3 regions of the Kitasatospora sp. NPDC057512 genome follow, and region 1 is predicted to be linked to each of the others. Evidence: riboswitches for the same ligand, from Rfam matches in the RefSeq annotation. Region 1 holds a riboswitch; each other region holds the start of a gene.

Region 1 (3,265 bases):
GGGCGCGCCACTGCCCGTCCGCACTCCAGGCTCCCGTGCGCGGGGGCGCCACCGTCGTCCCGAGCGCCCCGAGATCCCGGCCGGCGCCCCGGCCCTGGTGCTCGCCGTGCCCGCGACCGCCGGGCCCGAGTCCCGCTCGGTCGTCGAGGAGCTGCTCTCGATCGTCCGCACCGAGCAGAACGGCGTCCAGACCGCCGTCGGCTACCTCCCCGGTGACGGTGCGGCGGGCGCGAGCGACGAGGACCGCACCGTGGCCGAGCTGCTGGCCCTGGCCGCCGAGGCCGGGCGTCCGATGCCCGTCCTGGTGCCGCTGGTGCCCGGCCCGCACACCTTCCTGACCGGGCTTCACGCGCTCGCCGCCGAGTACGGCGCGCCCGTCACCGACCCGCTGGGCCCGCACCCGCTGCTGGCCGAGGCCGTGCACGTCCGGCTGTCCGAGGCCGGGCTGGCCCGGGCCGACCGCGCCCGGCTGTTCGCCATCGCGACCGCCGCGGACGGCGTGGTGCTGACCACCGTCGGCGGCGAGGACGCGGCCGCCGCGGCCGGCATCACCGGCGTGCTGCTGGCCGCGCGACTGGCCGTGCCGGTCGTCGCCGCCGCGCTCGACGTGCCCGGCTCGGTGGCCGCGGCCGTCAACCACCTCAAGGACACCGGCTCGCAGCGCCCGGCGCTGGCCCCGCTGGTGATCGGCCCCGAGGCGGACTCCGAGCTGCTCGCCACCGCCGCCGAGGAGACCGGCTGCCCGTCGGCCGCGCCGCTGGGCGCCTACCCGTCGGTCGGCCAGCTGATCGCCTCCACCTACCTGGCCGCGCTGCCCACGCCGTCCCCGGAGGACCTGGCGCGGGCCGAGGCGGAGGCGGCGGCCGCCGCCGAGGCCGAGGGGGTCGTCGAGGGCTCTCGCGGCGCCCACGCGGCCGCCGAGGGGCACGCCGGACAGTAAGTCGACACCGCGCGCCGGATCGCGCGCACCGAAGGGCCCGGAACGGATCGCGTTCCGGGCCCTTCCGCGTACTCCCGCCACTCCGTCCGTCCCGTACGAGAGTCACGCGGCAATGAAGTGGAATGTCCGTTCTGGCGCTATTTGAAAGGAAATCGGGAACGCGGATTCGCGCGCTCCGATCGCGACCGCTCCCCCACCCGCCGGAGTGCGCCGCTCCTCGATTCGACGCTCCGTCACGCTACTCCTGAGGCAGAGCCAGTTGTCGACTTCCACAGCGGCGTTGCTTGAAAACGATCATTTACGATCATGGCGAGTGGCAATTTTGGCAGTTTCCACTAAACCGTGATGCACATCACAGTGGTTTGCAGTTTGAACTTAAGTCTGATTAACGTGCTCCCCGTTCGTGACCACACGAACCCGGTCATCCGCAACGCCGAGTCCTGCCGTCGGATGTCCTGGAAGCGCGAAAACGCACCACGGCAGGAGCGGGGGACCCACAGGTAAGTCGCCCCGGACCGCTCTCCGGAACGGTCCAGGGCTAGGGGTGAAGCCGTGCTCACCGCACGGCCGGGCAACTCCAGCCCGAATCCGACAGCTCACCTCGCAGGCGTGGGAGAGGACCGCGTCTTCATGCTGCCCACCAACGGCACCCGTCTGTCCGGCCGTACCCGTCGCGTGATCGCCGCCCTCGGCGTCGCGGGCGTCGGCCTCACCGTCCCCTGCCTCACCTCGGGCACCGCCTCGGCCGCCTCCGTCGCCACCTGGGACAAGGTCGCCCAGTGCGAGAGCGGCGGCAACTGGAGCATCAACACCGGCAACGGCTTCTACGGCGGCCTCCAGTTCACCTCCAGCACCTGGTCCGCCTTCGGCGGCACGGCCTACGCGGCCCGCGCCGACCTGGCCACCAAGGACCAGCAGATCGCCGTCGCCGAGAAGGTCCTCGCCTCGCAGGGCCCCGGCGCCTGGCCGGTCTGCTCGGTCCAGGCCGGGCTCACCAAGGGCGGCGCCGCGGCCGCCGTTGACACCTCGGCGGGTTCCACCGCCGCCAAGCCCGCCGCGCCCGCCCAGAGCGCCAAGCCGGCCGCTCCCGCCGCGAAGCCCAGCGCCAAGCCCGCGCAGCCCCAGACCCCCGCCGCGAAGCCCGCCGTGCCCGCCCAGGGCGACGCGCAGGCCTCCACCGACTCCGCCGCCTCCGGCAACCGGAGCGACTGGGTGCAGAAGCGCCAGCAGCAGGCCCAGGGCGGCGACTACACCGTGGTCGAGGGCGACTGGCTGTCCGCGATCGCCGACCAGCACAACGTGCAGGGCGGCTGGCAGCGGCTGTACGACCTCAACCGCGGCACCCTGACCGAGGGTCCGGACACCATCTACCCGGGCCAGCAGCTGTCCTTCGGCGGCAACGGCCAGGCCCGGGCCGGCCAGTCCTCCGCCGGCACGTCCGGCTCGGACTTCACCTGGTTCGACCGCTCGCAGAAGTCCGGCCAGTCCGCGAACGGCGGTGCCGTGAACGCCCAGCCGACCGCGCAGCCCCAGGCCCCGGCCGCCAAGCCGTCCACCAAGCCGGCCGCGAAGCCCGCTCCGCAGACCCAGACCCAGACCCAGACCCAGACCCAGGCGCCGGCCGCGACCGGCAGCATGGCCGCCGCGGTCTCCTTCGCCGAGTCGAAGGTCGGTCAGGCGTACGTCTACGGCGGCACCGGCAACGGCGGCTGGGACTGCTCCGGCCTGACCCAGGCCGCACTGCGCGCCGCGGGCATCTCCGTCCCGCGCGTCGCCGCCGACCAGGCCGCCGCCAGCACCCACGTCTCGCTGGACAGCCTCCAGGCGGGCGACCTGCTGTTCTGGTCCAACAACGGCAAGGACTCCGGCGTCTACCACGTCGCGATCTACGTCGGCAACGGCAAGTACGTCGAGGCCGCCAACCCGAGCTCGGGCGTCCGCGAGCAGAGCATCGCCAACTGGGCCCCGGACTTCGCCGGCCGGGTCTGAGGACGGCGCACGGTCCACGGCGCAGGGTCCACGGCGCACGGCTGACGGACGTCGGCCATCCGCCGCCGCCCCCGGGGAGAGTCTGGTCGCTCCTCCCCGGGGGCTTCGGCGTTCCCGACGTTCCCCGGCCGCGGTTCCGCCCTGTTCCGTGGTGGATCGCCGCCCCAACGGGCATGCTGCTGCTCTGCACCCGAGGAGGAGTCACATGGCCCAGGTCACCGTCACCCTCGACGCGAACCTCGCGATCGACGCGATGATGCTTTCCGGCACCAAGAGCCCCCAGGACGCCGTCGAGCTGGTCCTGCGCGACTACCTGGCCCGCGGCCGCCGCACCGA
Region 2 (3,265 bases), on a different contig from region 1:
GGACCGGCCACGGAGTGTTGGCGCGCCCGACGCGTCCGGCGGCGGAGGAGCCGTGGAGGAGCCACGGGGGAGCCACGGAGAAGCGGCAGGGGGAGCGGCGGCCCGCCGGAGGGAGGGCGCGCCCGTCGCACCGGATACGGTCGGTCCATGCCAGCTCAGCCCGACCCCGCCCGGCCCGCCGCCCCGTCGTCCGACGCCCCCGCCCCACAGCTGTTCACCTGGGAGTTCGCCGCCGACCCGTACCCCGCCTACGCCTGGTTGCGCGAGCACTCCCCGGTGCACCGCACCACCCTGCCGAGCGGGGTGGAGGCCTGGCTGGTGACCAGGTACGCGGACGCCCGGCAGGCGCTCGCGGACAGCCGGCTGTCGAAGAACCCGGCACACCACAGCGGGCAGGCGCACCGCACCGGCCGGGTGGGCATCCCGGGGGAGCGGCAGGCGGACCTGATGACCCACCTGCTGAACATCGACCCGCCGGACCACACCCGGTTGCGCAGGCTGGTGTCGAAGGCGTTCACCCCGCGCCGGGTGGCCGAGTTCGAGCCGCGGGTGCAACAGCTCACGGACCGGCTGATCGACGGCTTCGCGCAGCGCGGTTCGGCGGACCTGATCCACGAGTTCGCGTTCCCGCTCCCCATCTACGCGATCTGCGACATGCTCGGGGTGCCGGCCGAGGACCAGGACGACTTCCGCGACTGGGCCGGAATGATGCTGCGACACACGAAGCCGGGCCACGGCGGGGGCCAACGCGGCGGCGTGGGGCGGGCGGTGAAGCGGATGCGGGCGTACCTGCTGGAGCTGATCCACCGCAAGCGGGCGGACCTCGGGGACGACCTGATCTCGGGCCTGATCCGGGCCGGCGACCACGGTGAGCACCTGACCGAGAACGAGGCCGCGGCGATGGCCTTCATCCTCCTGTTCGCGGGTTTCGAGACCACCGTGAACCTGATCGGCAACGGCACCTACACGCTGCTGCGCAACCCGGAGCAGCGCCGGTCGCTGCAGGAGTCGGTGGTGCGCGGGGAGAGCGCGCTGCTGGAGACCGGGATCGAGGAACTCCTGCGCTACGACGGGCCGGTGGAGCTGGCGACCTGGCGGTTCGCGACCCGTCCGCTGACCATCGGCGGGGTGGACATCCCGGTCGGCGACCCGGTGCTGGTGGTGCTGGCCGCGGCGGACCGCGACCCGGCCCGGTTCGCGGCGGAGAACACCCTGGACCTGGCCCGGAAGGACAACCCCCACCTGGGGTTCGGGCACGGCATCCACTACTGCATCGGCGCTCCGCTGGCGCGGCTCGAAGGGCGTGCCGCGCTGGCCACGCTGCTTTCCCGGCTGCCCGATCTGCGGCTCGCGGAAAGCCCGGAGAATCTGCGCTGGCGGGGTGGTCTGATCATGCGTGGCCTGCGCGAACTCCCGGTGGAATTCAGCCCGGAGAGCCGTTCCCCGCACGCTCCTCCGCGCACTCCTCCGCACACCGCTCCGGCCGCCGCTCCGGACGCCTCTTCCGCGCCCCCGACCTGCTGAGATCACGCTGACGGGACGTCGCCGATCGCCCGCCGACGGGGGTGTGAACACCCATCAATCCGGACATAACGCCGCTGTTGGTAGGCGATCGGACACGGGCCGTAATTGTTGTGTGATATCGGTGATATGAGCTTGTGATTGGTCTGATGATCTGTCTACTCTCCCTGGAGTTCGCAGCTGCGGACCTCGTACGCGGAACGCCGAATCCTGCCCGCCGCGTCACGGGAAACCGACCAGAACCCTGGGCAGGGGCGGGGGAACCAGGTTTGTTGCCGTCTCCCCACGGCTTGGGGTGAAGCCGCCCGAGCGGAATCGTTTCCGCGTACGGCGGCCGGGCCACCTCCCGGTCCGAACCCGACAGCTCACCTCGCAGGCGTACGGAGAGGGACCTCTTCATGCTGTTCGTTGGAACTGGCCGTCACCGTCGTCGCACCCAGGCCGAGAAGGCCATCGCCGTCGCCGGTGTGGCCGGCGTCGGACTCGCGATGCCGCTCCTCACGGCCACCGGCGCCTCGGCCGCCCCGGCCTCGACCTGGGACTCCGTCGCCCAGTGCGAGAGCGGCGGCAACTGGAGCATCAACACCGGCAACGGCTTCTACGGCGGCCTCCAGTTCACGTCCAGCACCTGGAAGGCGTACGGCGGCACCGCCTACGCGGCGCAGGCCAACCAGGCCAGCAAGGCCCAGCAGATCTCGGTCGCCGAGAAGGTGCTGGCCTCGCAGGGTCCGGGCGCCTGGCCGGTCTGCTCCCAGAAGGCCGGTCTGACCAAGGGCGGCGCCCCGGCCTCGGTCGACACCTCCTCGGACGCCAAGCCGCAGTCCGCCCCCAAGCAGCAGGCCCCGAAGCCCGCCGCCAAGCCGGCCGAGAAGCCGGCCGCGCAGAAGCCCGCCGCCCAGAAGCCGGCCCAGAAGCCCGCCGCGCAGCCGGTCCAGCAGGTCGCCCCGCAGCAGCAGGCGCAGCCGCAGACCCCGGGCTTCTCCGGCAAGGCCGGCTGGGACGCCGACGCCAAGGTGTACTGGTACCAGAACAACGGCGGCTGGTACTGGACCAGCCACCAGAGCGTCTACCAGCAGTACGCCGGCCAGGCCGCCGCCCAGCCGCAGTACGCCCCGCGCGCCGCGCAGCAGGCCCCGCAGGCCGCCGGCCACGACTACACCGTCCGCGCCGGTGACACCCTGTCGACCATCGCCGCCGCCCAGGGCGTGTCCGGCGGCTGGAGCGCGCTGTACGAGCAGAACCACTCCACCGTCGGCGGCGACCCGAACCTGATCATGCCCGGCCAGGTGCTGCACCTCGGCTGAGCCGCCCCGCCCGACGCCGGGCGCGCCCGCGGCCGGTAGCCCCGTAGGACCGGGGGCGCCCGCCGCCGCGCCGGAGCGCTCGGCGCCGACGCCGCTCCACCCCGTCGTCCGAAGGGGGCCGGTCCTACCGGTCCCCTTCGTCCGCATTCGCCCGCTCCGGTGGGACAAGCTGGGACAAGCAGGTGAACTACCGGTGGGTAGCAGGGCCACACGCTGAGACGGGACCGAGGCCGACGTGGCCACGGCAGCCCGGGCGGTTAGGCTCTGGTCGTAACGACTCCGCAATCGTCCAGCTGACAGCACCACCGTCAGACCGGACCCTGCTCTCGCAAGGAGATGCCTCGTGCCGTCCATCGATGTCGTCGTAGCCCGTGAGATCCTCGACTCCCGCGGCAACCCCACGGTCGAGGTCGAGGTCGGCCTCGACGACGGCAGCACGG
Region 3 (3,265 bases), on a different contig from region 1:
TCACCGCGGCCGCTGCGACCGCGGTCGCCCTCTCCGCCCAGGTGGCCGCGCACGCCGCGCCGCAGCCGAACAAGACGGACGTCAAGGCGCAGATCGACCAGCTCCAGGAGGAGCAGGAGCAGGCGGCCGAGAAGTACAACGGCGCCAAGGAGCGGGCCGACCAGCTGCGCAAGCAGGCCGACCAGCTGCAGGACCAGGTGGCCCGCGGCCAGGAGCAGATGACCCAGCTCCAGGGCGGCCTCGCCGAGGTGGCGGGCGAGCAGTACCGCAGCGGCGGCATCGACCCGTCCGTCCAGCTGATGCTCTCCTCGGACCCGTCCGGCTACCTGGACAAGGCCTCCACCGTCCAGCAGGCCAGCACCAGTCAGGCCGAGGCGCTCAAGGGGCTGCTGGACCAGCAGCGCCGGCTGGACCAGGAGAAGACCGAGGCGGCCGCCGTCCTCGCCTCGCTGGACACCACCACCAAGGACCTGAACCAGGCCAAGGCGGACGTCAACACCAAGCTGAAGGCCGCCCAGGACCTGCTGAACTCGCTGAGCTCCGCCGACCGCGCCGCGCTGCGGGCCCAGCAGGCGCAGGACGACCGCGCCTCGCGCGGCAGCGACCGGGTCGACCTGAGCAACCTGCCGCCGGCCAGCGGCTACGCGGCCACGGCGCTGGCCAAGGCGATGAGCAAGCAGGGCTCGCCGTACGTGTGGGGCGCCACCGGGTCGACCACCTTCGACTGCTCGGGCCTGATGGTCTGGGCGTACGGGCAGGCGGGCGTCTCGCTGCCGCGCACCTCGCAGGAGCAGGGCCACTACGGCACCCGGGTCCCCTCGCTGGACCAGGCCCAGCCGGGCGACCTGGTGATCTACGGCCCCGACATGCACCACGTCGGGATGTACATCGGCAACGGCATGGTGGTCCACGCGCCGCACACCGGTGACGTGGTGAAGGTGATGAAGGCCGACGCGATGTCGATCAACACCATCCGCCGGGTCTGACGGCCCGACACGCCCGGGGGCTCCCGCGGGGGCCTGTGAAAAGCGCCACCTCCGTTCGGGGTGGCGTTTCGGGTTTCCGGCCCTTCGGCGACCACATGGTGAGAACCGATCAGCCTTGTGTGCAGTGATGGTCACCATCGGTCATTTTCACAAAGGAACTTGGGTAATCTTCTGTCTTTTTTCTGACAAGGATTTGAACCGATCACGGTTCAGTTACTAGGGTCATGCTCCGAACCACCGCACTGTCGATCGCCCAGCCAGGGTGGCGGCGGTGGTTACCGTCGAGTTCGCGAGGCAGCGGGACAGGTCGAAGCGACTGTCCGACAGGGGAGCCCAGTGGTAGGGGGCGCTGCGGAGCGGAGCCGGGGAACCACGTTCCTCCGGGGTGAATCGGCGCCAGGTCGGCCGCTGGAACGGCCGTGAGGCGTCGTAGGGCATGCTTCCGGCCCGAACCCGTCAGCTCACCCGGTAGGCGGACGTAGGAAGAAGGAGTCCGCCTTCGTGGCGTCCCATCGTCGTCCCAAGCCCGCCGGCCGCGCCCGGGTCTCGATCCTGACCGGCGTCGCCGCCGCAGCCGTCGTCCTCTCCGCGCAGGGTGCCCACGCGGACCCGCAGCCGACCAAGGAACAGGTCAAGGGGCAGGTCGACCAGCTCAACGAGCAGGCCGAGGTCGCGACCGAGAACTACAACGCCGCCCAGGCCAAGCAGCAGGACCTGGAGAAGCAGGTCTCCGGCCTGCAGGACCAGGTGGCCCGTCAGCAGGCCCAGGTCACCGAGCTCCAGGGCGGCCTCGCCGAGATCGCCGGCGAGCAGTACCGCAACGGGGGAATATCCCCCACCGTCCAGCTGATGTTCTCCTCCAGCCCGGACAGCTTCCTCAGCCAGGCCGACGCGCTGAACCAGGCCGGCAGCACCCAGAAGGGTCAGCTGAAGGAGCTCCAGGAGCAGCAGCGCAAGCTCGACCAGGACCGCAACGAGGCCCAGGGCAAGCTCGCCGAGCTGGAGTCGACCACCCAGCAGCTGAAGGCCTCCAAGGACGAGGTCCAGGGCAAGCTGAAGGCGGCCCAGGACCTGCTCAACACGCTGACCGAGCAGGACCGCCAGGCGCTGCGCCAGGCCGAGGAGAAGGCCGCCGCCGAGGCGAAGGCCAAGGCCGACGCCGCCCAGGCCCAGCAGCAGCAGGCCGACCGCGCCTCGCGCGACAACAGCCGCGGCAACCTCTCGGCCCCCACGACCACCGCTCCGGTGAACGTGGCCCCCGGCAGCTCGCGCGGTGCCGCCGCGCTGTCCGCCGCCGCCTCCAAGATCGGCAGCCCGTACGTCTGGGGCGCCACCGGCCCGGGCTCCTTCGACTGCTCCGGTCTGATGGTCTGGGCGTACAACCAGGCCGGCGTGTCGCTGCCGCGCACCTCGCAGGCGCAGGCCTCGGCCGGCGCCCGGCTCGGGACGGACCTCTCCAAGGCCCAGCCCGGCGACCTGCTGATCTTCTACACGGACGCCCACCACGTCGGCATCTACGCCGGCAACGGCCAGGTGCTGCACGCTCCCAAGCCGGGCGCGTCGGTGCGCTACGAGGCGGTCACCAACATGCCGCTGACCGGCATCGTGCGGGTCTGATCCCCGCTCGGACGTCTCCAGGCCCGGTCTCCCCCAGGGGAGGCCGGGCCTGCGGCTTTTCCGGCGGCTCGATCTGATGTCCGATTGGGGAGTGAATATTCGGGTTGGGAGGGGTTTGGACTCGCTTGCCCGGACTCGCTAACGTCTGCCACCGGACTCCCGCTCGACGGCCGCCCTTCCCGGTGCGGCGGCGGGGCCGCGCCGCAGGATTGGAGCCGCTGCCGCCATGCCCGTGCACCGCCGTTCCCAACTGCTCACCCGGGCGCTGGTGCTGACCGCGGCCGCCGCCACCGCGTTGGGCGTGGCCACCGGAGGCAGCGCCCAGGCGGCCCCCGCTAGCCCCGACCCGGCGGACCGTCAGGACGTCAAGACCCAGGTCGAGCAGCTGTACGACGAGGCCGAGCAGGCGTCCGAGAGGTTCAACGCCGCGGAGGAGGCCCAGCGGCGGCTCCAGGGCGAGACCACGATCCTCCAGGGCGAGATCGCCCTCGCCCAGGACCAGCTCAACGGGCTGCGCGGCGACCTGGCGATGGTGGCCGGGGCCGAGTACCGCGGCGGCGGGATGACCCAGACCGCCCAGCTCATCCTCTCGCCCGACCCGGAGGGCTACCTGGCCCGCGCCCGCACCCAGGGCCAGGCCGCCGTGCGCCAGCAGGAGACCC

The links. A riboswitch is a leader RNA that binds a small molecule or an ion and turns the genes downstream of it on or off. The one in region 1 is predicted to bind cyclic di-AMP.
Region 2: another riboswitch for cyclic di-AMP. It lies ahead of ACFU6K_RS07220 (transglycosylase family protein); the one in region 1 lies ahead of ACFU6K_RS24595 (transglycosylase family protein).
Region 3: another riboswitch for cyclic di-AMP. It lies ahead of ACFU6K_RS11080 (NlpC/P60 family protein); the one in region 1 lies ahead of ACFU6K_RS24595 (transglycosylase family protein).

Annotation. Positions count from the first base shown of each region.
Region 1 is NZ_JBHVET010000413.1:170-3,434, reverse strand. It holds gene ACFU6K_RS24600 (hypothetical protein) at 1-940, shown strand, start outside; cyclic di-AMP (ydaO/yuaA leader) riboswitch at 1,372-1,558, shown strand; gene ACFU6K_RS24595 (transglycosylase family protein) at 1,550-2,929, shown strand; gene ACFU6K_RS24590 (hypothetical protein) at 3,135-3,265, shown strand, end outside.
Region 2 is NZ_JBHVET010000063.1:3,425-6,689, reverse strand. It holds gene ACFU6K_RS07225 (cytochrome P450) at 148-1,524, shown strand; cyclic di-AMP (ydaO/yuaA leader) riboswitch at 1,746-1,914, shown strand; gene ACFU6K_RS07220 (transglycosylase family protein) at 1,920-2,825, shown strand; gene eno (phosphopyruvate hydratase) at 3,169-3,265, shown strand, end outside.
Region 3 is NZ_JBHVET010000117.1:11,439-14,703, forward strand. It holds gene ACFU6K_RS11075 (NlpC/P60 family protein) at 1-986, shown strand, start outside; cyclic di-AMP (ydaO/yuaA leader) riboswitch at 1,324-1,477, shown strand; gene ACFU6K_RS11080 (NlpC/P60 family protein) at 1,488-2,603, shown strand; gene ACFU6K_RS11085 (NlpC/P60 family protein) at 2,830-3,265, shown strand, end outside.